3 regions of the Thalassospira sp. GO-4 genome follow, and region 2 is predicted to be linked to each of the others. Evidence: predicted binding sites of a transcription regulator. Region 2 holds the regulator's gene; each other region holds the start of a gene.
What was found. Region 2 encodes PhoB, which activates phosphate uptake and scavenging genes when phosphate is short. Its sites were predicted from a motif close to TNTCATAAAACTGTCA; they were not measured.
Positions count from the first base shown of each region.

Region 1: a site for PhoB is predicted at 2,403-2,418, ahead of phnF (phosphonate metabolism transcriptional regulator PhnF). Genes of this name have one in related genera too.
Region 3: a site for PhoB is predicted at 5,324-5,339, ahead of M9H61_RS17320 (bifunctional 2',3'-cyclic-nucleotide 2'-phosphodiesterase/3'-nucleotidase). Genes of this name have one in related genera too.

Region 1 covers NZ_CP097807.1:2,588,370-2,598,253, forward strand. Annotated here, with positions in the region: gene M9H61_RS11960 (LysR family transcriptional regulator) at 1-897, shown strand, start outside; gene M9H61_RS11965 (trimeric intracellular cation channel family protein) at 908-1,543, shown strand; gene phnF (phosphonate metabolism transcriptional regulator PhnF) at 1,679-2,392, opposite strand; gene phnG (phosphonate C-P lyase system protein PhnG) at 2,524-3,039, shown strand; gene phnH (phosphonate C-P lyase system protein PhnH) at 3,036-3,644, shown strand; gene M9H61_RS11985 (carbon-phosphorus lyase complex subunit PhnI) at 3,647-4,780, shown strand; gene M9H61_RS11990 (alpha-D-ribose 1-methylphosphonate 5-phosphate C-P-lyase PhnJ) at 4,785-5,711, shown strand; gene phnK (phosphonate C-P lyase system protein PhnK) at 5,720-6,493, shown strand; gene phnL (phosphonate C-P lyase system protein PhnL) at 6,507-7,211, shown strand; gene M9H61_RS12005 (alpha-D-ribose 1-methylphosphonate 5-triphosphate diphosphatase) at 7,204-8,346, shown strand; gene phnN (phosphonate metabolism protein/1,5-bisphosphokinase (PRPP-forming) PhnN) at 8,343-8,948, shown strand; gene M9H61_RS12015 (DUF1045 domain-containing protein) at 9,011-9,709, opposite strand; gene M9H61_RS12020 (chloramphenicol acetyltransferase) at 9,846-9,884, opposite strand, start outside.
Region 2 covers NZ_CP097807.1:3,596,366-3,606,249, forward strand. Annotated here, with positions in the region: gene glcF (glycolate oxidase subunit GlcF) at 1-951, shown strand, start outside; gene M9H61_RS16470 (hypothetical protein) at 1,111-1,413, opposite strand; gene M9H61_RS16475 (PstS family phosphate ABC transporter substrate-binding protein) at 1,825-2,856, shown strand; gene pstC (phosphate ABC transporter permease subunit PstC) at 2,991-4,370, shown strand; gene pstA (phosphate ABC transporter permease PstA) at 4,423-5,712, shown strand; gene pstB (phosphate ABC transporter ATP-binding protein PstB) at 5,714-6,517, shown strand; gene phoU (phosphate signaling complex protein PhoU) at 6,540-7,262, shown strand; gene phoB (phosphate regulon transcriptional regulator PhoB) at 7,280-7,978, shown strand; gene M9H61_RS16505 (cation:proton antiporter) at 8,095-9,884, opposite strand, start outside.
Region 3 covers NZ_CP097807.1:3,776,829-3,786,712, reverse strand. Annotated here, with positions in the region: gene M9H61_RS17345 (NUDIX hydrolase family protein) at 1-564, shown strand, start outside; gene M9H61_RS17340 (hypothetical protein) at 714-1,193, opposite strand; gene M9H61_RS17335 (hypothetical protein) at 1,297-1,758, opposite strand; gene M9H61_RS17330 (NnrU family protein) at 1,885-2,547, opposite strand; gene M9H61_RS17325 (GcrA family cell cycle regulator) at 2,750-3,187, shown strand; gene M9H61_RS17320 (bifunctional 2',3'-cyclic-nucleotide 2'-phosphodiesterase/3'-nucleotidase) at 3,290-5,260, opposite strand; gene M9H61_RS17315 (MFS transporter) at 5,427-6,704, opposite strand; gene M9H61_RS17310 (helix-turn-helix domain-containing protein) at 6,855-7,643, shown strand; gene M9H61_RS17305 (hypothetical protein) at 7,694-8,290, opposite strand; gene M9H61_RS17300 (hypothetical protein) at 8,361-8,612, opposite strand; gene M9H61_RS17295 (helix-turn-helix domain-containing protein) at 8,908-9,884, shown strand, end outside.

The DNA of each region.
Region 1 (9,884 bases), 1.0 Mb from region 2:
GTCCTTGAAGAAGGATCGGTAACCGCAGCCGCCGAACGGCTTGGCGTGACGCAATCAGCGGTCAGTCACAATCTGACCAAGCTGCGCCGGATCATGCGCGACCCGCTTTTCACCAAATCCGGGCGCGGCATTGTTGCCACCGCCCATGCCCAAAGCCTGGCCGAACAGGCGCGGTTTCTTCTTGATCAGATGCAGGCCTTTGCCAGTGGGGCAGATTTCAATCCCGCCGATGCCCGCCTGTCGCTGACCATTGCCGCAAACGATCTTCAACGCGATCTGTTGTTGCCCAGCCTGTTTGAAAGCCTTGAAAGGCAGCTTGCCGAAATCCGGATGACGGTTGTGCCATCCCTTTTGCCCGGTCCGGCCTTGTTGCGCGAAAATCGCTGTGACCTTCTGATTTCGCCGCGCCCGCCCGAAGGTGTCGATATCGTCCAGAAACGCCTTTTGACCGATCATTACATGGTGTTTTTCGATCCCGAAATGCGCGCAGCCCCGGCAAATGCAGATGACTATATGTCAGCCCGCCATATCACGGTTCGTTACGGCAATAACCGCACCCTTGAATTCGATGATATGCTTGAAAATCAGGGGATTGATCGTAACATCGTTTTGCGGGTGCCTAACTTTACCGCCATTGCCGAATTTCTGCGGGGCAGCCAGATGATCGCAACTTTGCCGAGCCTTTTGCAGCAGCATGCCCTGCGTGATTTTGCGCGTGTGCCCGTGCCACTCGATACACTTGCCGTCAACACCATCGATCTTCCGATCTATATGTGCTGGCACCAACGATATCAGCACGATCCATCACACAGATGGCTTCGTTCCCAGCTTGAAGATGTGGTGGCTGCCAAACTGCGCACACCATCGAACCGCCCGCTTTCGCAACAAACAGGCTAGACAGCACGTCATGACCATTACCCAGATCATTTATTGGCTTGAATTGGCGGGCGTCGCCGTTTTTGCAATAACCGGCGCGCTTGAAGCATCGCGACGCCAGATGGATGTTGTCGGCTTTGTTCTGATTGCGACCTTTACCGGCATTGGTGGTGGCACCGTTCGTGACGTGATCACCGGGGCGACGCCGGTTTTCTGGATCCGGGATCCGGCCTGGGTGGTGACTTGTATCGGGGCTGCGATCTTTACCTATTTCACGGCTCATCTTGTGGAACGGCGCTATGTGGCGCTGATCTGGCTTGATGCGCTTGGCCTTGCGTTATTTGGTGTAACCGGGGCTGCGATTGGTCTTAATCTTGGTGTTGCGCCACTGGTCGCGATCATTCTGGGAATGATTTCCGCAACATTTGGCGGCATGGTCCGCGACGTTGTGTGTAACGAAATCCCGCTGATCCTGCGCCCGGAAATCTATATCAGCTGCGCACTTCTGGGGGCGAGCATCTATGTCCTTGGCACGGCCGTTCTGGAATTGCCGCGTGGACCGGTGGCAATCATTGCGTTTTTCTGTGCATTTTTGCTGCGCGCCTGTGCGATCAAATTCAAGCTGAGCTTCCCGGTTTATAAAGCGCGTCCCGGCCGCGAATATTAAGCCATATGCAGGTGCTTTCAGCCGACGCCTTTGGCCTCACCGCATCCATAGTGAGTTAACTGACTTTATCGCGCAACAAGGCTGATGTTTGGCTGATACCCAGCATAACTTTTGACAAATACCTGGCAAGCCTTGTCATTCGACAATCAGCTGCACCCGATCACTTGAAAAGGCCGTAACGCCATATTCGATCGGCACCCCGGCAGAATCAACATCGATGCTTTCTGTTGAAATAACCGGGCGGTTTTTGGCTTGTTTCAAAAGACTTGCCACACGCGATGACGGCAAGGCCGCCGAAATTCGCGTTGTTTTGCGGCTGTAATCATCAATGCCAAATCGTTTGAAGGCCTCGGTCAGGGATTTGGTTTGCGTAAAAATGTCAACGATGCCGTCAAACCGGGCTGCTGGCATGTAGCTTGTCGCCACAGCCAGTGGAATGCCATCGGCCTCGGAAACGGAAAACAGTTCGATCACGCGGGTACCGGGTTTGACATCAAGACAATTGGCAACCGTTACATTTGCCTTCAGCACCTCTGACGAGATCAGCCGTTTATCGGGAAGACGGTGGCGCCCCGATACGATCTGGGAAAATCGGGTTTTGGATCCCAGCGGATAATCCAGGATCTGCTCCTGGACAAAGGCACCGCGTCCCTGTTCGACACGCACCACATGACTATCGACAAGTGCCGCCATTGCGCGGCGCACGGTATGCCTGTTCACGCCGAACCGGCGCACCAGCTCCATCTCGGTCGGCATTTTATCACCGGGTGAAAACACGCCTTCGGCAATATCAGCCAGAAGCTGCTTTTCAATTTGTTTCCAGATAGATAGTCCCGGCTCCCAATCCATCACTTTCCCCGTTCATAAAACTTTCACCGCAAGACCTTTGCCGAGCTCGATGAATCGTCTTATAACGTGAATATGTATAGACGTCTAGACAAATTTTGAATTTGTCGACTTGCTGGAAAAGGATCAGACAGATGACGGCGCATACCGCCCGGACAGACGGGCCCGCCCAGGATCACAATCCCCTTCATCAGAACCAGACAGAGCCTGTTGATCAGGCGACCGCTGCGCGGCAACGCTGGATGTCGGTTCTTGCACGCACGCCACGTGCGGCTCTGGAAAGCGAATGGACCACCCGTTATGGCGATCAGAATTGGTCCCTGTTGCGCGAACCGCAGATCGGCATGGTGATGGTGCGTGGGTGTGCAGGTGGTGCGGGGCAGCGTTTCAATCTTGGGGAAATGACCGTAACGCGCTGTGCTGTGACGCTTTCGGACGGCACCGTTGGCCATGCCTATGTCAAGGGTCGCGACCGTTTGCAGGCTCAATATGCCGCGCTGTTTGATGCCGTCATGTTGCGCGATGGATCGGCCGGGGATTTCATTGATGACCTTGCCAATGCACAGGCCGATGCCAAACGCGACCATGCCCGCAAGGTCGCCGCAACCAAAGTTGATTTCTTTACCCTTGTCCGCGGAGAAGATGAATGACCCTGCAATCCCAGACAAGTGACTTGCTGCCGGGCTTTGACCATGCCGCCTTTGATTCGAATGCCGTTTTCCGGGTTTTGCTTGATACTATGTCGCGGCCCGGGCGCATTTACGACCTGCCGGTTTCGATTGCCACACCTGATGGCCTGAATGCATCTGCCACCGCGACACTCCTTACCATGGCAGATATGGACACCACCATCTGGCTGTCGCCATCGAGTGCAACAAAATCCGCAAATGATCATCTGAAATTCCATTGCGGCTGCCCCATCAGTGATGACGTTGCGCAGGCCGACTTTGCCGTTGCCCGGATTGACGATGACCTTTCCTTCATCACACGTCTTTCGATGGGCAATGCTGAATATCCCGATCAATCGGCAACCCTGATCCTGATGGTCGACGACATCACCAATGCACCGGCAATGAAACTGACAGGGCCGGGGATCAAGGACAGCCATGACCTTGCGATCAAAAACCTGCCAGCAAGCTTCCATGCCTGGCGCACGGAAAACCATCACATGTTCCCGTGCGGGGTTGATGTGATTTTCGCAAGCCCGACCCAGATTTCCGCCCTTTCGCGCACCACCCGGATTGAGGTCATTTAACCATGTATGTTGCCGTTAAAGGTGGCGAACGCGCCATCAACAATGCCCACCGGCTGCTTGCCGAACAGCGCCGTGGCGACAAAAAGGTTGCCGAAATCCAAACCGATCAGATCGAACAGCAATTGTCGCTGTCGGTGACCCGCGTCATGGCCGAGGGATCACTTTATGACCGCGATCTGGCCGCCCTTGCCATCAAACAGGCCCGCGGTGATTTGATCGAGGCGATTTTCCTGATGCGTGCCTATCGCACGACATTGCCGCGTTTTGCCTTTTCCAAGCCGATCAAAACTGCGGACATGGATATATCACGCCGCATTTCGGCAACCTTCAAGGACTTGCCCGGCGGGCAGATTTTGGGCCCGACCTTTGACTATACCCATCGTCTGCTGGATTTCACCTTGATGGCCAATGGCGAGGAACCGCTTGATGCGCCATGCGGCGAACAGCCGGTGGATGACCATATGCCCCGCGTTCTGGACGATATCCTGAATGACGAGGGCCTTATTCAGGACGAACCTGTTCCGGTTGATGACACTGGACCGGTTGCCGATTTGACCCGCGAACCGGTCAAGTTCCCGGCCGGTCGTGACCTTCGATTACAGAACCTGAGCCGCGGGGACGAGGGGTTTGTTCTTGCGCTTGGATATTCGACCCAGCGCGGATACGCCAACAGCCACGCCTTTGTTGGTGAAATCCGTTATGGCACCGTATCGGTTGAAATCGAACCCGAAGAACTCGGCTTTGCCATTGATATTGGCGATATCGAACTGACCGAATGCGAAACGGTCAACAAATTCAAGGGATCGAAAACCAAGCTGCCGCAATTTACCCGCGGCTATGGCCTTGTTTTCGGTCAGAACGAGCGCAAGGCCATTTCCATGGCACTGGTGGATCGTGCCATGCGTGCCGATGAAATGGGCGAACAGATCATGGGCCCGGCACAGGACAGCGAATTCGTGATGGAACATAGCGATAACGTCCAGTCCACCGGCTTTGTTGAACATATCAAGCTTCCGCACTATGTCGATTTCCAGGGTGAACTTGAACTTGTTCGCCGAATGCGGGCTGAAGTCGAAGAACGACTGGCCAAGCTTGATACTGAGACCGCCCGATCCCAACCCGAAGCCGCGGAGTAAATCCATGGAACAGACTGTCACTTATTCGGCGGATGGGGCAACGGCCTATAATTTCGCCTATCTCGATGAACAAACCAAACGCATGATCCGGCGCGCATTGCTTAAGGCCGTTGCAATTCCGGGATATCAAGTCCCGTTTGCCGGTCGCGAAATGCCGATGCCCTATGGCTGGGGCACGGGTGGCGTGCAGGTAACCGCCGCCGTCATTGGCCCGAACGATACCCTTAAGGTCATCGACCAAGGTGCGGATGACACCACCAACGCGGTTTCCATCCGTCAGTTCTTTGTCAAGACGGCAAATGTTGCGACGACCGAAAAAACCGCCGAGGCATCAATCATTCAGACCCGCCACCGCATCCCGGAAAAGGAACTGCGCGAAGATCAGGTTCTTGTTTATCAGGTGCCGATCCCCGAACCGCTTCGTTTCCTTGAACCGCGTGAAACTGAAACGCGCAAGATGCATGCACTTGAAGAATACGGCCTGATGCATGTGAAACTTTATGAAGACATTGCGCGTCACGGCCACATCGCCACCACTTATGCCTATCCGGTGATGGTCGATGATCGCTATGTGATGGATCCGTCACCGACACCCAAATTCGACAATCCGAAAATGAACGATATGGCGGCCCTTCAGCTGTTTGGGGCGGGACGTGAAAAACGCATCTATGCCCTGCCGCCCTACACCAAGGTCAAAAGCCTCGATTTCGAAGATCATCCGTTCGAAGTCCAGACCTGGAAAGATGAATGCGGCATGTGCGGCGCCCGCGACAGTTACCTTGATGAGGTCATTCTCGACGATCAGGGCAACCGGATGTTTGTTTGCTCGGACACGGATTACTGTTCCGAACGACAGGAAGCCGGCCATCGCGGCCCGCAACATCATGACCAGCCGCTTGGCAAGGCAGCACGCGAAAAGGCAGCAGAATAATGACCCAGATGAGCAATCCGCTTTTGCGTGTGGACAACCTGACCATGATGTATGGCGACCGGGTTGGTTGCAAGGATGTCAGTTTTGAGCTCCGCCCCGGCGAAGTTCTTGGCATTGTTGGGGAATCCGGTTCGGGCAAATCCACTTTGCTTCGCAGTATTTCCGCCCAGCAAGAACCGACCAAAGGAACGGTTCAATACAATACCCGCATTGATGGTGTGTGCGATGTCTATCAGATGTCCGAAGCCCAGCGCAGGCTTTTGATGCGGACCGACTGGGCGTTTGTTCATCAGAACCCGCGTGACGGGTTACGCATGAATGTCAGCGCCGGGGCCAATATTGGCGAACGCCTGATGGCGATCGGGGATCGTCATTACGGCAATATCCGAAGCAATGCGGATGCATGGCTTGGCAAGGTCGAAATTGCGTCCGAACGCCTTGATGATCTGCCATCGACCTTTTCGGGCGGCATGCAGCAACGTTTGCAGATTGCCCGCAACCTCGTAACCAGCCCGCGCCTCGTTTTCATGGACGAACCCACGGGTGGCCTTGATGTTTCTGTTCAGGCCAGATTGCTCGATCTGCTGCGCGGGCTGGTTCACGACCTTAATCTTGCGGTGATTATTGTCACCCACGATCTGGCGGTTGCCCGGCTTCTGTCGCACCGGCTGATGGTGATGCAACAGGGCAAGGTGATTGAACATGGCCTGACCGATCAGGTTCTTGATGACCCGCAGCATCCCTATACGCAGCTGCTTGTTTCTTCCATTCTTCAGAACTGACCGGGGCGGGAAAATGTCTGAAATGCTTCATGCTCAAAACGTCGCCAAAAGCTTTACGCTCCATACCCAGGGCAGCGTAACCATTCCGGTTTTTCAGGGTGTTGATTTCGCCCTTTCGGGTGGGGAATGCATCGCGCTGACCGGTGAGTCGGGTTCGGGGAAAAGTACCTTTATGCGCATGCTTTATGCCAATTACACGTGTTCTGACGGATCCATCAAGGTGTTCCATGATGGTGACTGGCTTGATATCACCACCGCCAGCCCGCATTCGATCCTTGAGGTGCGCAAGCGCACCATGGGCTATGTCAGCCAGTTCCTGCGCGTGATCCCGCGTGTGCCGACCCTTGAAATCGTGGCCGAACCGCTGGTTGCGCTGGGTACTGCCCGCGAAACCGCGATGGACAAGGCACGCGATCTTTTGACCCGGCTTCGCATTCCGGAACGTTTGTGGCAACTTTCGCCACTGACATTTTCGGGGGGCGAACAGCAACGGGTGAATATTGCCCGTGGTTTTATTGCCGATTACCCGATCATGCTGCTTGATGAACCGACCGCATCGCTTGACGCCCAAAATCGTGCCACTGTTCTGGCATTGATTGAAGAAGCCAAGGGACGTGGGGCGGCGATCGCCGGTATTTTCCATGACCATGAAACCCGTGATGCGGTGTGCACCGGGTCGTTTGATGTGACTTCGTTTAAAGTTGGGGCCAATGACTGAACAGATTTTTACCAATGCCAAACTCGTCCTGGCCAATGAAGTCATTGACGGTGCCGTCCAGATCAAAGACGGACTGATTGCTGATGTTTCCGACCGGCCATCCAACATTGCCGGCGCCGAGGATATGGGTGGCGATTACCTGATGCCCGGGCTGGTGGAACTTCATACCGACAACCTTGAAAAGCACCTGACGCCGCGCCCCAAAACCCGCTGGCCCGCTACGGCGGCCGTTGTCGCCCATGACAACCAGGTGGCAAGTGCGGGGATCACCACGGTGTTTGATGCCATTTCAGTTGGCGATGTGACCGATGGCTCGGAACGTATCGAACGCCTGATTGAATCGGTTACCGCCCTTGAACATGCACTTGAAAACAAGCTTCTGCGCGCAGATCATAAACTGCATCTGCGGTGCGAAACGTCTTATGGCGGACTGATCGAGGCACTTGATAACCTTGTTGATCTGCCTTTGGTCAAGATGCTTTCGGTGATGGACCACACACCCGGTCAGCGCCAGTTCGTCAGCCTTGATGCCTATTACACCTACTATCAGGGCAAATACGGCATGAGCGACGAAGAAATGCGGAAATTCATCGCATCGCGCAAACGCGATTCCGAACTTTATTCCGTCAAACATCGCCGTCATGTGGTGGATCTGGCACATGCCAAGAACCTTGCCCTTGCCAGTCATGATGACGCAACTGCCGAACATGTTGCCGAGGCCGTGCAGGACAAGATGACCGTGGCCGAATTCCCGACCACCCTTGAAGCAGCCAAGGCATCGCATGAAGGCGGACTTGGCGTGATGATGGGGGGACCGAACCTTGTACGTGGCGGTTCCCATAGCGGCAACGTTGCGGCAGGCGATCTGGCCAGGAATGGCTATCTTGATATCATTTCAAGTGATTATGTCCCGCACAGCCTGCTGCACGGGGCGATGAAACTGTTTGATGATTTTGACGGCTATGATTTGCCGCGCGCCATTCGCACCGTAACGCTTAATCCGGCAACGCAAGTGGGCCTGACAGACCGTGGTGAAATTGCCACGGGCAAGCGTGGCGATCTGATCCGGGTGCATCATTCCCCGCATCATCCGATTGTGCGCGGGGTCTGGCGTGAAGGTGTTCGGGTGTCATGACCGAACGCCATACCCATGATGGCGCGATAAAACCGGGACTTCTGGTCCTTGTCGTCGGCCCAAGTGGCGTTGGCAAGGACACCCTTCTGGATGCGGCACGGGAACGGCTGGAAGATGCAGCGCATATCTGCTTTCCGCGGCGTTGCATCACCCGCCCGGCCGGGTCGGTTGGGGAAATCCACATTCCGGTCCGACCGGAGGATTTCGCTCAGATGGCCCGACAGGGTGCCTTTCTGCTGAGCTGGAAAGCGCATGATCTATGCTATGGCATTCCGCGCCATGTGCAGGATGATGTGGCAAATGGCAAAACCGTCATCGTCAATGTATCACGCAGTGTGATCGATGATGCCCGATCCCTGATCGGTCATGGTCAGGTCCGGGTTCTGAACATTCGGGCCAGCAGGGATGTTTTGCGCAAACGTCTGGAAACCCGCGGGCGTGAGGACATTCTTGATATCGAACGACGTCTTGCGCGTGCGTCCGCCTATCAGATCGATGGCGACAATATCGTTCATGTCGATAATGATGCCGATCTTGAAACCGGTATCACACGCTTCATCGCCGCCATCGAGATTGATCACGCGATCGCCAATCGGGCCTGAACCCTGTCCCTCCGACGAAACATTACAAAAAATGCTGCAGTTTTTGCTGCAGCATTTTTTGTTTAGCCCTTAAGGGCAAATCTTTGCAAAAACCGGAATGGCTTGCCGTCCCCCGGATCCCCGAACAGGCAGATATCGGTAACTTCAAACGGTTCAGTACAAAGCGGCGCAACAACGGGTACCAATGCCTTTTCAAAGCGCGCAACCTGATCATCTTCAAGCTTGTTGGTCAGGGTCAGATGGAACCGGAATTCTTCCATCACATAGGGATATCCCCATTTGACCAAATTGGCTTCCTGGCGATCGGAAAGCCCCACCGCGCGGCGCTTGTTCATAGCTGCTTCGTCTTCGGGTTTGCGAAAATCATCAAGATCACGCACCAGCAATGCTGCAAGCGCGCTAAGATCGCCCAAGGGTTCGGTTGGCACAAGCGCCAGAAAGCGACCGATTGCCTTTAACTTAAGGGGGCCACAAGTGACCGGTTTGATTTGTGTAGCAACATCTTTGATCGCGGTTTCAAGGTCGGTTCTGCTTTGCCCGTCATTCAGGGCGAAGGGCGGCTTTAAAGTCCCATGAAAACCATAACGGGCAGGCGATGTTGTGGCCGCAACGACTTCATCATCATCAAGTCCGTCGACAACCGGCCGCGCAACATCCTTTCCGGTTGCGGCATCGCGCCCCAGCCAGGCATTGCCAAAAGCCCCAAGGCCGCTTTGCGGTGCCGGGGCATAATAAAGGGCATAGCGTTGATATTCTGACATGATTTCTCTTTGACGGAATGCCATGGGACCGAGCCCCATCTTGGGAATTGTCGCGCCAACGCGCAACACCCGTTTGATGAAAAACGCCGAAGAATTTCATCTTCGGCGCATCGCAAAATCAAACATCAATACCGGATCAGACCGTATCGTATTTCAGGCAGAAATCACGTACCGG
Region 2 (9,884 bases):
AACCCGACCCTGTTCCGGTTGTCGATGATCGGGGCAAAAATGGCGGCACCTTTTGCGCGCCTGATGCCGGGCCGTCTTAAGGGCATGGTGAAAATGGGCGCGCGCCACATGGCCCCGCCCAGCTGGGTGGACAAACCGCAAATCATTCCGGCCATCGGTTCGCGCAAGGGTCGGGTGGCAATTTTGACGGGATGTGCCCAGCAGGTTCTTGAAACGGAAATCAACGAATCGACGGTTCGTCTATTGACCCGGCTTGGGATTGAAGTTGTGGTCGCCAAGGGTGCGGGCTGTTGCGGGTCGCTTGTCCATCACATGGGCAAGGAAGAAAAATCCCACCATCAGGCCAAAGGCAATATTGATGCCTGGTGTGCCGAAATTGACGGCGAGGGGCTTGATGCCATTGTCATTACCGCATCTGGTTGCGGCACCACGGTCAAGGATTACGGGCATATGTTGCGCAATGATGCTGCCTATGCGCAAAAGGCTGCCACGGTGTCTGCCTTGGCCAAGGATATCACCGAATATCTTGCCGGGCTTGATATCGAAGACAATGTGTTTGCCAACGCCACACATGGTGGTCCGCGCGTTGCCTATCATTCTGCCTGTTCGATGCAGCATGGCCAAAAGATCACACGCCCGCCACGCGATCTTTTGAAAATGGCCGGGTATGAGGTGCTTGAAATTGCCGAAGGCCATTTGTGCTGTGGCTCGGCCGGTGTCTATAACCTGTTGCAGCCCGAAATTGCGGGCAAACTCCAGGAACGCAAACGCGGCAATATTCGCGCGACCCAACCTGATCTGGTGGCGACGGGCAATATTGGCTGCATGGTTCAGATTGAAACCGACGACCTTAAGGTCATTCATACTGTGCAGTTGCTTGACTGGGCGGCAGGTGGCCCGGTGCCCGAAAAGCTGCGCGACCGGATTGGCGCAGCAAGCCTGGCGTCCTGACCCCGGTCCGGATTCTGCTGGGAAAAACTTCCCTGGGCCATTAATAAAAGAAGACGAAATATAAAAAGACGGCAGGTTATCCCGCCGTCTTTTTTATTTAAGGATCGTCATGCGCGATCACGAACTGGTCAATTGGCGTGTCGGCCGGTTAATGCCGGCTCAGGATTCTTCCTTGCCCAACAGGCTTTGTGCGATGCCTTCGGCGGCCGACCCTTCGTTGCCGTCTTCGGCATATGCTGCGGTCTTGTCGCGAATCCACTGTATTGCGGCGGCATCGTCAATTTCGACCTTTTGCGCGACAAGCGCCAGAATCGCCTCGATCGCCAGAACGTGGGATGCCACGTTATTTACTGCGACATGCAGATCATCGATATGCCGGGATGCTGCTTCGGACATTTCGCCGAGTTCCCCTGACAGTTTCTGGATCAGTTCCTGAATCTCGTCGATCGATGCGTTGCTCATGTCGTTCTCCTGATGATGCCGCCCGGTCGTGCGGGCGGCGTTTTGCTGTCCCTGATGCACAGTTGCGTGGATTGCCTGTCATGTAAAGAGGGCGCCGGGATTATTCCTGAACCGTGTGGCTGCATCTTTGCCCGATCAGCCGGAACCATCAAATGTGACAGTTTTTGTTACAGTGTGTCGCCAATTGGCCCGCCAAGGCAGAAAACCGGTCGGATTTGATGTGATTTCTGCCGGGCCGTGATTATTTTATGTCATTGATATTTATGAATAAATCACGGCGTTTTTACTGCTCTGATACGTTGTCACATAACGTTAACAAAAGCGACACAATACCGTAAGCACCCAGCGTTAGAGTCCGCCTCGCAGATCGTTGCACCGTTCCGAAGTGGAACAACCATTGGGGAATATACCATGAAGAAGACTCTTGCTGTTGCGGCGCTGATGAGCGTTGCCTTTGCTGGCGCTGCCCAGGCACGTGACCAGATTCGTATCGTTGGTTCGTCCACCGTTTTCCCGTTTGCAACCGCAGTTGCAGAAGAATTCGGTAAAACCACCTCGTTCAAAACCCCGGTTATTGAATCGACCGGTTCTGGCGGTGGTTTGAAGCTGTTCTGTGCAGGTGTTGGCGAACAGCACCCGGACATCACCAACGCTTCGCGTCGCATCAAGAAGTCCGAAGTTGAAACTTGTGCAAAGAACGGCATCTCCGAAGTTACCGAAGTTAAAGTCGGTTACGACGGTATCGTTCTGTCGAACTCGAACGAAGCACCTGAAATCGATCTGACCAAAGAACAGATCTTCCTGGCGCTTGCCAAAACCGTTCCGTCCAAAGACGGCAAGTCGCTTGTAGACAACTTCTACAGCACCTGGTCGGAAATCGATCCGAGCCTGCCGGACGTTAAAATCGAAGTTCTCGGCCCGCCGCCGACCTCCGGTACCCGTGACGCCTTCACCGAGCTGGTACTCGAAGAAGCTTGCGATGCCTTCCCGGCGATTGCTGCTCTGAAAGACAGCAACAAAGACCAGCACAAAGCAGTTTGCGCAGGCGTTCGTGAAGACGGTGCCTATGTTGAAGCTGGTGAGAACGACAACCTGATCGTTCAGAAGCTTGAAGCAAACCACGATGCGCTTGGCATCTTCGGTTTCTCCTTCCTCGACCAGAATGGCGACAAGCTTCAGGGTTCGAAAATCGAAGGCGTTTCGCCGACCTTCGAAGCCATCTCGGCTGGTGACTATCCGGTTTCGCGTTCGCTTTACTTCTACGTAAAGAACGCACACGTCGGCACCATCCCGGGTATGAAAGAATACCTCGCAGAATTCACCTCTGACAAAGCATTCGGTGACGAAGGTTACCTTGCTGACCGCGGTCTGATCCCGATGGATGCCGCCGAGCGTGAAGCTGTACGCAACGCTGCGATGAACCTTTCGCCGCTGAGCATGTAACGCGATCTTTCAACCGATGGCGGCTAATGCTGCCATCGGTTTCTTTGTTTCCAGGCTTGATTAATTTATTGTTTTTGTCCTATTGGCCTCTCATCTGATTACTACAGGCTCACCTGGCAAACGGATTTAACGTAATGTCCCTGTCTTTCCTGTTGCTCGCGGTTGCTGCACTTTGTGCATTGTCCTTCTATTTCGGGCGCCAGCGGGCCGTTGCCCTTTCGGGTGGACGCTACAGCAATCTTCATTCTCTTCCGGCTCATTACGGGACATATGTTGCCCTGTGGTGCGGCCTTCCTGCTTTGCTGTTGCTGTTCGTCTGGCACACGTTCCAGGGATCGGTCATCGAAGCGATGATCATTGCCGATCTGCCTGCAGAAATCACATCTGACAGCGGTCAGCTGTCGCTTGCACTCAACAGCATTTCGTTGATTGCGGCGGGGAATGGTCAGCATCTGACTGTTTCACCCGAAGTTGTCGATGCCGGTCGCCGTCTTGCGAATTTGCAGTCGATTGCCAACGCAGCACTGATTGTCGTGATGCTGTGTGGTGCGGTTATCGGGGTTTCGCTTTCCTATCGCAAAATTTCGCCGGAACTGCGCGCACGTAACAATGTCGAACGCATTTCGCGCTGGGTGATGATTGCCTGTTCGGCGATTGCAATCCTGTCGACGGTCGGAATTGTGTTTTCGCTTCTGTTCGAAGCACTGCACTTCTTTAGCAAGATCAACCCGCTTGAATTCCTGTTCGGTCTGGAATGGAGCCCGCAGACGGCCATTCGCGCCGACCAAGTCGCATCCGAAGGCGCATTCGGTGCCATTCCGCTGTTTGTCGGAACACTTCTGATTACCGTGATTGCAATGTGTGTTGCGGTTCCGGTCGGTTTGTTCTCGGCCATTTATATGGGGGAATATGCATCCCCGAAATTCCGTGCGGTTGCCAAACCGGCACTGGAAATTCTGGCTGGTGTGCCGACCGTTGTTTACGGCTTTTTCGCAGCCCTTACGGTTGCGCCGTTCCTGCGCAACAATGGTGCTATCCTTGGTCTTGATGTCAGTTCGGAAAGCGCGCTGGCGGCGGGGCTTGTCATGGGGGTCATGATCATCCCGTTCGTATCGTCACTTTCGGATGATGTGATGTCACAGGTGCCCAAATCGCTGCGTGACGGGTCGTATGGATTGGGCGCAACCAAATCCGAAACCATCCGCCACGTGATTTTCCCGGCGGCTTTGCCCGGGATTGTCGGTGCGGTTCTTCTGGCTGTGTCGCGCGCAATTGGTGAAACGATGATTGTGGTGATGGCCGCAGGTCTTGCTGCCAACATGACGGTCAACCCGCTTCAGGCCGTGACGACTGTGACTGTGCAGATTGTTACTCTTCTGGTCGGCGACCAGGAGTTTGACAGTGCAAAAACCCTCTCAGCCTTTGCGTTGGGGCTGGTTCTTTTCCTTGTCACCTTGGGCTTGAACGTATTTGCCCTTAAGGTAGTTCAGAAGTATCGCGAGAAATATGACTGATATGGCATCCCTTATGGAAGACAGAGCCGCAGCAAAGGTGATTTCGGACAAAATGCACAAGCCCGTAGACTGGGACAGCCCGAAGATCGCACGTAACATCAAAAAGCGTTACGCAGCTGAGCGTCGTTTTAAAATCTATGGACTAAGCGCGATCGGTGTTGCGCTTCTGGCCTTGTTTGTTCTGGGTTTCTCTATTGTCTCCAAAGGCTATAGCGCATTCTTCCAGACCTACATTCAGCTTGAAGTTCACTTTGATCCGGCGGAAATCGATCCGGACAGGACGGGTGATCCGGCCGTTATCGGCAAGGCTAACTTTGACGGCCTGATCAAGCAGTCCCTGCGTGAACGGTTCCCCGAAGTAACCAGCCGCCGCGATCGCCGTGATCTGTATGGCATCGTGTCAGGTGGTGCGTCCTATGATCTGCGTGAACGGGTTATGGAAAACCCGAACCTGATCGGGCAGACCCGCAAGATCTGGCTGATTTCCGGTGATGATTTCGACATGCTCAACAAAGGCTATATCGATGCCGAAGTTGATGAAAGCAGCCGTCGTCTCAATGACCAGGAAATCGGATGGTACAATGCGCTGGTCGAAGACGGTGCGGTCGAAAAGCAGTTCCATGCCCGCTTCTTTACCAGTGGTGACTCCCGCGAGCCGGAACTTGCCGGTATCTGGGGGGCGGCTGTCGGGTCGTTCTATACCCTGCTTGTGACCTTGGCCCTGTCTTTCCCGATCGGGGTTCTTGCGGCGGTCTATCTTGAAGAATTCGCACCGAAGAACCGGTTCACGACCATTGTTGAAGTCAATATCAACAACCTTGCTGCTGTGCCGTCGATTGTGTTCGGTCTGCTTGGTCTTGAGGTCTATCTCAATGTCATGCATCTGCCGCGTTCGGCCCCGGTTGTCGGTGGCTTGACGCTGGCTCTGATGACCTTGCCGACCATCATCATTGCGTCGCGTGCAGCGATCAAGGCGGTTCCGCCGTCAATCCGCCAGGCGGCCCTTGGTCTTGGTGCCTCGCCGGTTCAGACCGTAACCCACCATGTGCTGCCGCTGGCGATGCCGGGCATTCTGACCGGGACGATCATTGGGATGGCACAGGCACTTGGTGAAACGGCACCGCTTTTGATGATTGGCATGGTTGCCTTCATCGTTGATATCCCGGGTGGTGCACTTGATCCGGCAACGGTTCTACCGGTCCAGATCTATCTGTGGGCAGACAGCCCGGAACGTGCCTTTGTCGAGAAAACCTCGGCAGCGATTATGGTGTTGCTGGCCTTCCTGATCCTGATGAATGGACTGGCTGTGTATCTGCGCAAAAAATTTGAACGGAAGTGGTAAAATGGCTGCTGTATCCCAGAGCGCAATGACGGCAGAGCCGTCGGTCGCAAGCCCGAAAATGACGGCACGTGACCTTAATCTTTTCTATAGCGACAATCAGGCGCTGTTCGATGTCAATCTGGATATCGTCGAACGTCAGGTTACCGCTTTGATCGGCCCGTCGGGTTGTGGCAAGTCGACCTTCCTGCGGTGCATGAACCGCATGAACGACACGATTGATGGTGTGACCATCAATGGCAAGGTGACCCTTGATGGCCGCGATATCTATGACAAGCGGATCGACGTTGTTCAGCTGCGCGCACGTATCGGGATGGTGTTCCAGAAACCGAACCCGTTCCCGAAATCGATCTATGACAACGTGGCCTATGGCCCGCGCATTCATGGGCTGGTCAATTCGCGTGACGAACTTGATGAAATTGTCATGACCTCGCTTGAGCGTGCCGGTCTTCTCAAGGAAGTCAAAGATCGCCTGCAATCCCCGGCTACCGGTCTTTCGGGTGGTCAGCAGCAGCGTCTTTGCATCGCACGTGCGGTTGCGGTCAGCCCAGAAGTCATTCTGATGGACGAGCCGTGCTCGGCACTTGATCCGATCGCAACGGCAAAGGTCGAAGAGCTGATTGACGAACTGCGTTCGAACTACACGATCGTGATCGTGACGCACTCCATGCAGCAGGCTGCGCGTGTATCGCAGCGGACCGCATTTTTCCACCTTGGCAAGCTGGTAGAAGTTGGTGAAACCGATCAGATCTTCACCAACCCGAAAGACGACCGCACCAAGGGTTACATTACCGGTCGCTTTGGTTAAGCGATACGAGGAGAACGCATAAATGGCTGACGACAAAACACATATCGTGAGTTCGTTCGACGAGGAACTGACCCGTCTGAACAACATCATCTCGCAGATGGGCGGGCTTGCAGAAAGTCAGCTGATCTCTGCGATCCGCTCTATTGTAAAGCGTGACTCGGAACTGGCTGAAAAAGTCATTCTTTCAGACCATCGTATCGATGTTCTTGAACAGGAAGTGCAGGATTTTGCGGTCCGTCTTCTGGCCCTGCGCCAGCCGATGGCTGATGACCTGCGTCAGGTCGTGACGGCGCTTAAGCTGTCCAATGATCTTGAGCGTATTGGTGATTTGGCCAAGAACATTGCCAAACGTGCCCAGGTCCTGAACCAGATCCCGCCGATCCGTCCGGTCCAGGTGATCCCTAATATGGGCAAGCTGGCCCAGGAAATCATCAAGGATGTTCTCGACGCCTATATCGAAGGTGACGCCGAAAAGGCGGAACGCGTCTGGGCGCGCGATCAGGAAGTCGACGACATGTACAATTCGCTGTTCCGCGAATTGCTGACCTACATGATGGAAGATCCGCGCAACATTACGGCATCGACCCACATGCTGTTCATCGCCAAGAACATCGAACGTATTGGCGATCATGCCACCAATATCGCCGAAACGATCTATTACCGGATCAAGGGCGAAGACCTGCCGGCAATCGACCGGCCAAAAAATGATGCAGCGAACTTTGCTGTTGTCGAACCGAATGAGTGACACTGGAGCATAGGAAGATGGACCCAACGGTTCTTATCGTCGAGGACGAAGCTGCAATCGTAACCATGTTGCGCTACAACCTCGAACGTGAGGGGATGCAGGTTGTCGAAGCCGGTGACGGTGACGAAGCGTTGAAAATTCTTGCTGAAACGCATGTTGATCTTGTCCTTCTGGACTGGATGTTGCCGGTCATGTCGGGGATCGAGGTTTGCCGTCAGATCCGCCGCAAGCCCGAAAGCCGCGATTTGCCGGTCATCATGGTGACTGCGCGTGGCGAAGAAGGGGATCGCATTCGCGGGCTTGATACCGGTGCTGATGACTATGTCACCAAACCGTTCGCGATTGGCGAGTTGCTGGCACGTATTCGCGCACTTCTGCGCCGATCCGGTCCGGCGCAACCACAAGGGCAGTTGGTCTATTCCGATATCGAAATGGATCTTGCCGCCCATCGCGTCAGCCGCAATGGCAAGGCCATCCACCTTGGTCCGACCGAATTTCGTCTTCTGCGCTACTTCCTTGAACATCCGGGGCGTGTTTTCTCCCGCGAGCAGCTTTTGAATGCTGTTTGGGGACCGAACATTTATGTCGAAACCCGTACGGTTGATGTGCATATCCGCCGCCTGCGGAAGGCCCTGAATGATGTCAAAGGTACCCGCGATATCATCCGGACGGTTCGGGCAGCCGGCTATGCGCTGGATTCGGAAACTGCGGCCTGATTGATCCGGCCACAAGGCCGGACTGCGGGCTCGTTGCTAGGCGCGTCTGAAAAAATTCTGACACTCAGATCAAACAAAACCCCCGTTGCCACAGGCCGCGGGGGTTTTGCATTTAGCTAGTCTTTAGCTTTGCCACGTGTGGTGCGGCCTGACCGGGATGTTGCCGGCTTGTCTGATGGCGCAGTCTCTGTCGCCGGTTTGCGGGGCGCTGCTTTTTTGCCCGATGTGGTTTTGCCCGACGTTGTTTTGGTTGCGGCGGGTTTTGTCGCAACCTTGCGCCCGGTTGTTTTCTTTGGCGTGGCACGCGACGCAGGTTTCTTTGCCGTCGGTTTGGTTTTGGCGGTTTGCGCAGCCGTGCCGGATGCCTTTGTTGTCTTCGCGGTCGCCGGGGATGCAGATGCCGCGGATGCAGGTGCCGCAGATGGTGTTGTCGCTGGTGCGACTTCTGATGCCGGTGCTGCTTGTGCCGGTTCCGGGGCCTTTTTGCGCTGGGTCCTTGGTGCCAGTTCGTTCATCAACAGCATGTCAGCGCGCCGGAACTTGGCGATTTCGGCATCAATGTCTTCTTGTGGCACGTCGCAGGCCGACAGCACATGATCCGAAAGCCGAAGGCCGGTTTCCAGTACTTCGGGAATTGCCGCATCGGCCCCGCTGCGCGACAGCGGACCGATATGGGTGATGTCCTGGGCGCGGGCAAAGATCTTGAGATGCGGATAATGCTGACGTAGAAGCGCAACGGTCTTTTCGGTTGCATGCGGGTTACCCATGGCAACAACCGCGATGCGCGCTTCATCGGTGTGGGCGGCGCGGAATGTTTCCGGGCGTGACCCATCGGCAAAGAATACGGGGAGCCCCTCTGCACGGCCGCGCGAAACCTGTTGGGCATCACTGTCGAGAACAATGAACGGAATATCGCGGGTTTTCAAAAGACGCGCCAGAACCCTGCCGACACGTCCGCTGCCGATGACCAGAACATGCTGGTGGATGCCTTCGGTTTCATCCGAGATCGGGCCAAGCTGGTCGTCTTCCTTGGGATGCAGCTTTTCCTCGATCCGGTGGCCAAGATTGATCAGGGTCGGTGTCAATGCCATCGACAAGGCAACCACCGGGATCAGCATCGCGGCAAGATCGCGCGGAATTGCACCATTCTGGGCCGCCAGTGCAAACATGACGAATGCAAATTCACCGCCTGCTGCCAGGCTCATCGCAACACGAAGGGCCGAACCCCGTTCAAACCGAATCGCCAAGGACAAGACAAACAGAACGGCCGTCTTGATGACAAGCAATGCAATCAGCCACAGCAGCACACTGCCAAACTGTTCATAGACAACATTGGCATTGACCGACATCCCGACCGACATAAAGAACAGCGACAGGAAAACGCCACGGAATGGCGCGATATCGGCTTCGATCTGATGGCGGAATTCGGTTTCGGCCAGCATTACACCGGCAATGAACGCGCCAAGTGCCATCGAAAGTCCGGAAACCTCGGTCAGGGTGCTGGCGGCAAGAACAACGAACAGGGTCCCAATCGCAAACAGTTCCGGGTTTTTAAGCGACGCGATATAGCGAAACAGATGCGGCAAAAGATACCGTCCTGCGACCAGAAGCAGGGCGACAGAACCGAAGCCAAGAAGAATACTGATCCACGGGCTGGTTTCGGTACCGGCATTGCCCGCCGCCTGAACCATGATCAGGAACGGACCAACCGCCACGTCCTGGACCAGAAGGATTGCAAGGGCGGCCCGCCCGAAACGGGTATTGAGCTGCCGGTCGTCAGACAACTGTTTAAGGATAATCGCGGTTGATGACAGGGCCAGCGCACCCGCAATTACAAGGGATGCCGCCAATGGCAGATCAAGCAGCGCCAGAACGCCCATGATCGCAGCCATTGAAACCAGGATCT
Region 3 (9,884 bases), 180 kb from region 2:
CCACTTTGTCAGCTGGACCGGTTTGCGATGCCCTATTTCGGGTGCCGGTCGTGGGGCGTGCATATGAACGGCTTTGTGCGCAAATCCGACGGGATCCATATGTGGATTGCCCATCGCGCCAAGGACAAGCCGACCTATCCCGGGATGCTTGACAATATGGTTGCCGGTGGCCAGCCGACCGGGCTTGGTTTCCGCGAAAACATGATCAAGGAATGCGCCGAAGAAGCCGGCATTCCCGAAAGCCTGTCCCGCCATGTCCGCCCGATCGGAGCAGTTTCATATCTTTATGAGACTGCCGAAGGACTGAAACCCGATGTCATGATCAATTTCGATCTCGAACTGCCAGAAGATTTCATTCCACAATGTACCGATGGCGAAGTTGATCGGTTCGAATTGCTGCCCCTTGCCGAGGTCGCAGGAATTGTCCGGTCGGGTTTTGATTTCAAGTTCAACTGTGCGCTGGTGGTGATTGATTTCCTGATCCGCCACGGCTACCTGACCGCAGACAATGAACCAAGCTATGGCGAACTTCTAAGCGGGCTGCATCGCCCGTTAAATGTCTGACAGTTTGCCCCCTAGGCATTCCGTCCCGGTTTCTGACCTGCGATCCCTGCCCCTGACCCACCGACAAAAAAGCACCCGTAATCGGGTGCCATATGCAAATCCATATCGAAACAGGGCGGCATTGATGGGTGCCCACGTGGCTAGCTTGGTTATTGGCGCGTATTGGGTCCGCCCATCAGCGCCCCCACCGCCATCACGGTCAGTTTGGCACGCAAATCGGGATCGAGCCGGTCGAGATCACCCTGCTTGCTGCGCAGGGCCTTTACCGCCTCGTTGATCAGTTCCTGACGGCGCTCATCGGCTTCGGTCGGGATTTTGCTTTTTTGTTTGCCAAGTTTGGCATCGGCCGCGTTCAGGGCCTTCATGATTTCGGTGTGCGGGGTGTCTGCCTGTTCTGTCAGGGTCTCGGCCAGGGCAAGGGCGCGTGCTTCCTCAAGCGACATGCCTTCATCCTGATGGGCAAGGGCACGGTCTTCGATGCGTCGCGCCTGACGGGCCTGGGCGGCGGCCTGTTCGGCGGTGGCCGGATCACGGACCTGAAGGGATTGCGCATCGTTATAGGCACGAATGGCATCTCGGCCCTTCTTGCCGACAAAGACGCGCATCAGCGTTTCCTTGAGCAATCCCATCAATTGATCCTTCGATTATTTTTCCCGCAGGGGGATTCAACCATTATGCACATAAAGGGTTTCGAAATCATTGCCCGGCTTCGTGTGCAAAACCGGCAATGATTTAAATATGTTGTGCAACACGGCCTTCTTCAACTGCCAGAATATAGGCAATCAGCGCTTCGCAATCGGCTGTCTGAAGATGTTCGAGATCACAGACAAAATCGACATTCGCACGCGCCGGATCATCAGAATGGCCAACAATGCCGAATTTGACATATTCCGCATCCATCGCATCAAGCGCCGAGATCAGATCGGCAACACTGACCCGGTCCGGGGATGTCATGGATGTTCGGATCAGCACCAGCATGTCGGCATCGCAATCAATAACCTGGCGGGCAATTGACTGGGCATCGGAATGCGGCGGGGCGACATCCACATCAAAACCGCCATCGGCAAACAGGGTGGCGACATGTTTGTGATGGGCCTGTTCCTCGGACGAGGCGGTGGCCAGAAGAAGCCTTGGATGACGGCCTTCTATTTCTGCAAATCTGGCAAGATTGGTCGCGAGTTGGGGAGACGTCATGATACCTCGCTTGGTTGTGCCCACGATTGCCAAAAGCGACAATCGCCGGACATATCTTTGCGGTATGCCTTTGCCACAGTATCCCTTTGATCGCCGGGGCTGACAAGCCTTGCGCTGCGAGTGCCCCTACCAACCGGCCAATTCAAGCGGATTGACCCCGATCACATGGGCATGCCCGCCCAGAAGCACGGCATAAATCACACATCCAAGCAGCAGATCACGCCACCCGATCGCCCCTTTGAGCAGCCCGGACGGCGAAAACCGCCGAGTCCCTTGTAAAATTGCATCCCGACGGGCCGCAGGCATGTCACGCAGGCGGATTTTCTCCATGCGCCAAAATCCGATCAGGGCAAAGATTGCACTGCCGCCAAAAAAGATCACAGCCACCAAATCGCCATTGGCAACGACATGACCAGCCCCCCACAGCATCACGCCCAGCAACAAAGGATGACGGCAAAAAAGATTGATGCCCGGACGGTCCGGATCAAAGCCGGATCGACGCCCGATTGACAACGGACAGGGTTGAAGAATGGCGCAGGCCCACAAAATAGAAGCGGGTAACATGATGATAATCAACAGTTTTGCACGCACAGGATGAAAATCCCAGAGCCATGACGACTCTGCTGCGATCACCTCGTGAATGACCCATGCAAACAGGATGGTCGAAACAAGTGAGAAACCAACAACATAGGTCCGATACCCGATCAGACCGACGATTTTACCCCTGAGCAGACCGGGAATGACATGTGTCCCAAGGAAAACCGCGAGCGAGATGAAAAACCAGACCAAAGTGCGATCCCCTCTTTACATTGCTGCTTCAACATGCAAATTGCGCTGTTCCCGCATACGGGTCGGGGTGCGAATCTCCAAGACCCTTGCGTTACGAGATATTAGCGGATACCTCTGTATCCCTGTTTGACATCGGACAATTTAGCAACTGCCTGCGGACTGAAACCGTCGGGCGGACAACGGAACACGGAATATACTCGAAATGAGCTGGACGCCGGAAAAGATTGAACTGCTGACCTCGCTCTGGAATCAGGGCTGGACCACGGCACGCATCGGTGAAGAACTGGGTGTCGGCAAAAATGCCGTCGTGGGCAAGGCGCACCGCCTGGGCCTGCCGAAACGCCCGTCCCCGATTCAGCGCCGTGCAGAGGAAGCTGAACAGAAAAAAGCCCCGGCCCCCAAGCAGCAGAGCAAAGGCATTTCGATCTTTGATCTTGGCGCTGGCATGTGCCGCTGGCCGTTTGGTGATCCGGGTGATGATGATTTCCACTTCTGTGGCAAGAAGATCGTCCCGAGCAAGCCCTATTGCGAAGAACATTGCGCACAGGCTTATCTGAACGGCAAGAACCCGCGTGAAGACAACCCGCCTGCACAGCAGGGTCAGGGTGGCAAAGGTCCGCAGGCCGCCAACAAGAAATAACATTTGATCGGGATAGAATGCCCGCCCGAATAAAAAAGCCGCCCGTTTCACCGGGCGGCTTTTCTTATGGTGCATTGTTATGATGCGAAACAAGCAGACAGACTATTTGGTCTGCAGGACATATTTGGCAAAGCCGTCCTGATCTTCACCGATGAAGCTGATATTGTCCGGGGCATTGGCGGCCGCCGATGCCTTGGGGCTGGTGACAAAGGTCACCTTGGACGCATCGCCAATCGGGGCAAAGGTCCAGTTGCCATCGGCCTTGGGATCGATTTCCTTTTCGGTCAGGATATAGTTGGCAAGAACCGTGCGGTTTTCATCGGGGGCCTCGACAATGATGGTCGATCCGTCCAGCCCTGGGAAATTCCCGCCACCGCCAGCGCGATAGTTATTGGTCGCAACGACAAACTGCTGATCTTCGGTAACCGGTTTGCCATCAAAGCTCAGATTGACGATGCGGTGACTATCGGCATTCACCACTTCACCGGCCTTGTTATAGCGGGCAGGTTTGGTCACATCGATCTGATAGGTCACCCCGTCAATCACGTCATAGTTATAGGTCGGGAAATCAGGGTTGATCAGCGGCTGTTCATCGCTGTTGTTCGGGTCAATCTGATTGAACTGGCCCGCCGACATTTCAAGCCATTCACGGACCTGATCACCATTCAGCAGAACCGCACGCACCGTGTTGGGATAGATATAAAGATCAGCCACGTTTTTAAGCGCGATCTTGCCTTCGGGGATGTCGGTGAAATAGTCCGGACCACCACGCCCGCCGGCCTTGAACGGTGCCCCGGCCGACAGGATCGGAATGCCGTCATATTCCGATCCGTTCAGGATCTTTTCCAGATACCATTTTTGGGCATTGGTCACGATCTGGATCGAGGGATCATCAGCCACCAGCGCAAAGAAACTGTTGATCGGGGCCGATGTCGTACCCACACCTTCGCGCATATAGGCGATCGTTCCTTCGTGCTCTTCCTTGACCGCGGCGATGATTTCGGGATCGGCTTCAACCAGCGGGGTGATGGTACGGCCTTCGCGCTGATAGATCGGACGGGCGTCTGACAGGCTGTCAACGACGGTCCATTCCCCCGCATCAGAAACATTGAGCGTCAGATCAATCACGCCAAGATGACTGCCCCAGAAGCCCGGCATGACCGCGGCAACACCATTGATCGTGCCTTTGGCGATATCGACACCTTCAAGATCGGAAAAGGCATCGGACGGGAAGACCGTATGGGCATGACCAAACAGGATGGCGTCAATGCCATCGACCTTTGACAGGTAATAAGTGGCATTTTCTTCCATGCCGTGGCGTTCCATGGTCGAAAGACCCGAATGCGGAACGGCAATGACAATGTCAGCCCCCTTTTCACGCATTTCCGGGACATATTTTTCGGCCATTTCAACAATGTCCTTGGTAAAGACCTTGCCTTCCAGATTGGCCTTGTCCCATTGCATGATCTGGGGCGGGACAAACCCGATCACCCCGACCTTGGCCTTGTGGCTTTTACCTTCGTCATCGACGAATTCGCGATCAAGCAGCACATAGGGCTGGAAGTAGGGTTTGTCATTTTCGGCATTGCCATCACCATCATCAACAAAGATGTTAGCGCTAACATACGGGAAGTTTGCCCCGGCAATCGCGGTTTCAAGGAATTCCATCCCGTAATTGAATTCATGGTTCCCGAGATTGGCCGCATCATAGCCCAGCAGGTTCATTGCCTTGTAGACCGGATGGGTTTCGCCCTTTTTCAGGCCGCGTTCCTTGGCCATGTAATCGCCAAGCGGATTACCCTGGATCAGATCACCGTTATCAACAAAGACGACATTTTCTGCCTCGCCGCGTGCGGTCTTGAGCAAGGTGGCAACCTTTGCCAGACCGACCGTGTCCGATTCACCATCACGGTAATAATCATAATTGACCAGATGGGTGTGAATATCCGTGGTTTCGAGGATACGCAGCGAAACCGTGCTGTCGGCCAGTGCTGTGCCGCTGAGCAATGCCAGCGAAAGTCCGATGGCGGATGCGCCAGCGGTGCGAAGGCCGGCCTTGTGGATGAATGTCATGGGTCTTTTCCCTGTTCGAGTGCTCGGTCGATCAACTTTATTCTTGTTCAGATGGTCAGGTTTTGAAGATTTTGCGAAAAAGATGGGGCAAATACAAATGGAAACGCCCGCGCATCTGCACGGGCGTTTCCGGATTTGAAACAAAGCGCCAAAAAGGCCATTGAGATCAGGCAGGAACGGCATGCGGCGATTTGTAGCCCCGCACCACTTCGTTCCCCGGTTCCGGATCATGGGGCACATTAAGCGCAAGCACCAGCGACACAGCCGCCATCGCCGCACCGGCCAGGAACACCGCACTTGGCGAAAACAGCCACAACAATCCGAATGCCGCGGGGATGAAGACCGCTGCGATATGGTTGATCGTGAAGCTGACCCCTGCTGTTGACGAAATATCGGCCGGATCGGCGATCTTCTGGAAATAGGTCTTGATGGCGATTGCCATGGCAAAGAACAGATGATCGATCACATAAAGGCCACCGGCAACCACATGGTTGTCAACAAAGGCATAGGAGACGAAGACGATGAACAGACCGATATATTCAAAGGTCAGGGCACGGCGTTCCCCCCATTTGCCGATCAGCTTGCCGATCTTGGGTGCAAGGAACATGTTGATCGCATGGTTCAGAAGATACAGCAACGTGATGGTTGCCGCGTCATATCCGAACTTTTCAACCATCAGGAAGCCGGCAAACACGGTAAAGATCTGACGTCGGGCGCCACTCATGAAGGTCAGCGCATAATAAAGCCAGTAGCGTTTGCGCAAGATCAGCTTTTTGGTTTGCGGATGGGCGTCGGAGAATTTCGGGAAAGCGCCCCAGACAAACAACGCCGCAATCACCGTCAGCGCCCCGCCAAACAGATAGACATAACGATAGTCGACATCGAAGATTTCCAGCATCAGCCAGACAACCCCGAACATCACAAGCGATGAAATCGACTTCGCCGAAAGCTGTTTGCCCATCACCATGGCAGTGCGTTCCTTTTTGACCCACTGCAAGGAAAGCGCCTGTTGCATGGTTTCAAAATAATGGAAGCCAATCGACATCAGAACCGTGGTGCAATACAGACCAATCACCGTCGGGAAATATCCCGAAATTGCCACCCCGATCCCCAGGATCAGCAAGGACAGCAACGCAAATGTTTGTTCGCGCAGCACCAGCAAGACAAAGATCGCAGTAAAGGCAAGGAACCCCGGAATTTCACGCAGGGACTGCAAAATTCCGATCTCACGTCCCGTAAAGTCCGCCATCTCGATCGAAAAGTTGTTCAAAAGCGCCATCCATGTCGAAAAGGACAATGGCATGGCCGCGGCCATCACAATCAGAAGAACTTCCGGATTGCGCCAGCCCTTATAGACCGGAACACCGGCCGCCGCCGCATCGGGCACCTCGCCGATCGGGGCCGCGTGGTTGGAGGCTTCGGGTATGATTTCTTCCTTGGACATTTTGTCTCCCCGGACTGGGCCGCATTGGTGGCGGTTCCGCTGTCACGCATCGTATGTTTTGGAATGAAACCAAATTAAACCTATTGCAGACCGTCTGTCTTACGATAATCTGCCATCATATATCGCAAAACAGACACACGAGGCGTTCCGATGGACCGTCCAACCCCGATTGACGAAGCCAACCATATCCGTCCGCGCCCCTATGCGTTGCCGCGCCCGATCTATGTCCGTATGAGCGACGTGCCCGCAGGGCACAGCATCGGTGCGCACAGCCATGACTGGTGTCAGCTGATTTACGCATCCGAAGGGACGATGAAGGTCATTACCGAAGCCGGGATATGGATCGTGCCGCCGCAACGCGCGGTCTGGGTACCGCCCCATCTGGAACATGCGGTGACCCATGCGACCTTTACCCGTGCGCGCCATATCTATATTGACCGCACTGCGCCGGTGAACCTGCCTGATCGGTGCATGGTGCTTGATGTCAGTCCGCTGTTGCGTGAACTGATCCGTGCGGCAACCGAAATTCCGATCGAATATGACGAAGATGGCGCAGAAGGCCGTTTGATGCGGGTTCTGCTTGATCAATTGCGGGCGCCGGATCAGGAAAACCTGCATCTTCCGGCCCCGAAGGACCCGCGGCTTGGCAAGATTTGCGACGCGCTGCTTGAAAACCCGGCAGATAACCGCACCCTGGATGACTGGTCGCGCATCTGCGGGGCGTCGTCACGCACATTGGCACGGCTGTTTCTGCGCGAAACCGGCATGCCGTTTCGCGATTGGCGTCAAAAACTGCGCCTGCTTTATGCACTTGAAAAACTGGCGAATGACCGCCCCGTCACCGAGATCGCGCTTGATCTTGGCTACGAAACGCCATCCGCCTTCATCGCCATGTTCCGCAAGGTTACCGGACGTACACCGGGCGGCTATTTCCGCTGATCATCCCGCGGCGCCAGCACGGCAAACCCGGCCCGCCATCCCGTGCAACGTCAATCGTTCCTGAAATTGCGCAGCGGCGGAAAGATGTCATTGTCGGGTTCGGGATCGATGTCATATCGGCGGATGGCTTTGGCGTGGGCCTGTCCGGATTTGCGGTTCTGGGCACACAGATTGTGAATTTCAACCATCATGTCCGACGACCAGCAAAGGGCATTTGCCTTGCCTTCTGCCCGGGCTTTTTCAGAAGCCTTGTCAGATGCGATGCCGGTTTTGTCTTGAAGGGCTTCTTCATGAAGGCTTTCGCCATCACGACCAACAAGCATCCGATCAAGGGTCGGCATCACATCGGCAATGCTTTTGAGAACCGAGACACTTTCACCGATGGTGCGGATCATTGCCATGGCCATTGCCTCATACGGATCAGAGGGCGGCGGTCCATCGGCAATTTCCTTGCTGCTTTCGGCGATCAGATCAAAATTGGACCGCGACCGCGCCAGCAAGGCCACCGGACTGTTCCCGGCCTTGTAATTGGGTTCGTTAATGCGGCGACCTGGCACAATATGGCAGGCCGGCCCCCAGTCACGTCCCGGATCAGAGAAGTTGCGTTCTCCTTTCCGACGTGCCGGGTGTGAATCGACTGAATTCATGTTCTCCCCCAGAGAGAAATCTCAGCGTTGCCCCGAATGCCCCGCTGTTTCTTCAATCGACCGCAGAGCTTTATATTTTGATGCGCTTGTCTAGCACAGCTTGTGGTTGTCCAATGCACACGGCGTCCAAATCGCTTTGCATTGAGTCCAAAAAATCATCGAAAACCGCCTGTTCCGTAACGTCCATACCTTTGGACCCACCCTTGGGAATAGGCAAATTGACGCCCGCTATACCAAAGGTCTTTTGCACCGGATGGCGATTGGCTGTAGTTAAATTAGAAAAGCTGCAAATTAAAAAAGCGGCAAAAACAATGACCGTCATCACACATGGTTTCCTGCAATACGCAGCGTCGGGTAACGCGACGTATCACCGGATGATGATCACGATCAGGCACATCGATGTCGGGGGAAAGGAGGCGATCGGGATGTGTTATGGCCAATTGCGGCACAGACCATTAAATCAGAATAAACTAATTTAAATTATCCGAATTTAATAGCTTTACCTCATTCGTTAGTTTACTTAATCTCGACCTGTGGATAGGCAAGTACGCCTGACCCAATCCACACCGCATACATTCGTTGTAAGTGTCCGCCACGTAGGCAATTGGGGTAGCAAGATGCAACCGGATCAAGATTCTGCTGGAACCACCAGCACGTTCTTCACTGTCGACAATCTGCCGATGCAGGACCGTTTTGCGGTCTGGAAAGAGTCGATATCCTGTCTTTTCGATGTAGATGCCGAGAAACAGGTTCGGGAAGATGATTTCCGAACAACGATCCGATCCCATCTGTTTGGTTCCTTGATGTTGATGGAAGTTGAGTCCCGCCAGCAGCAATGGCGCCGTGGCTATCAACAGATTGTCGGCAATGGCATGGATCATTACGGCATCGGCGTTTATCAGCGTGGCGAGATCGAATGCGAAACATCGCGCGGGCATGACCGACTTAAACCCGGCGGCATTCTTATTTATGACCTGACCCAACCCTTCACGGCACAGACAAGCGATCATCTGACACTTAATCTTGTGATTCCGCGGGCCCTGCTTGAAGACCATTTGCAGCATCCCGATGACCATTGCATGCGCTTTTTGGCGCCCGATGACCCGATGGTGCAGATCATCCGTGACATGGTTCTGTCGCTTCAGCGCAATGTCTGTGAACTTGGCCATCAGCAAGCCCAAATATTTGAAAAGATGTTCCCCACCATGCTGGCGACCTGTTTGAATTCGGTCAGCAGCCAGACCGCCGATAGCAGCCATGAACGCCAGAACATCCTGAGCATGGTCAAGATGCGGCGTTATTTCCGTGAAAATCTGTGTTCGCCGGACCTCAATCCACGGCGGGCGGCCCAGGATTTGGGGGTATCACGGTCCAAGCTTTATAACTATTTCGCGCCCTATGGCGGGGTTTATACCTATGTCCGTGACATGCGGCTGCGTAAGGCGATATCGCTTTTGAATGATCCGCATTGTGCGCGGTCTTCGATTTATGACATTGCACTGGAATGCGGCTTTTCGAGTGACGCCAGCTTCATCCGGGCATTTCGCGACAAGTATGACGCCACGCCGGGTGAAGTCCGAAACGGGGCCGCGAT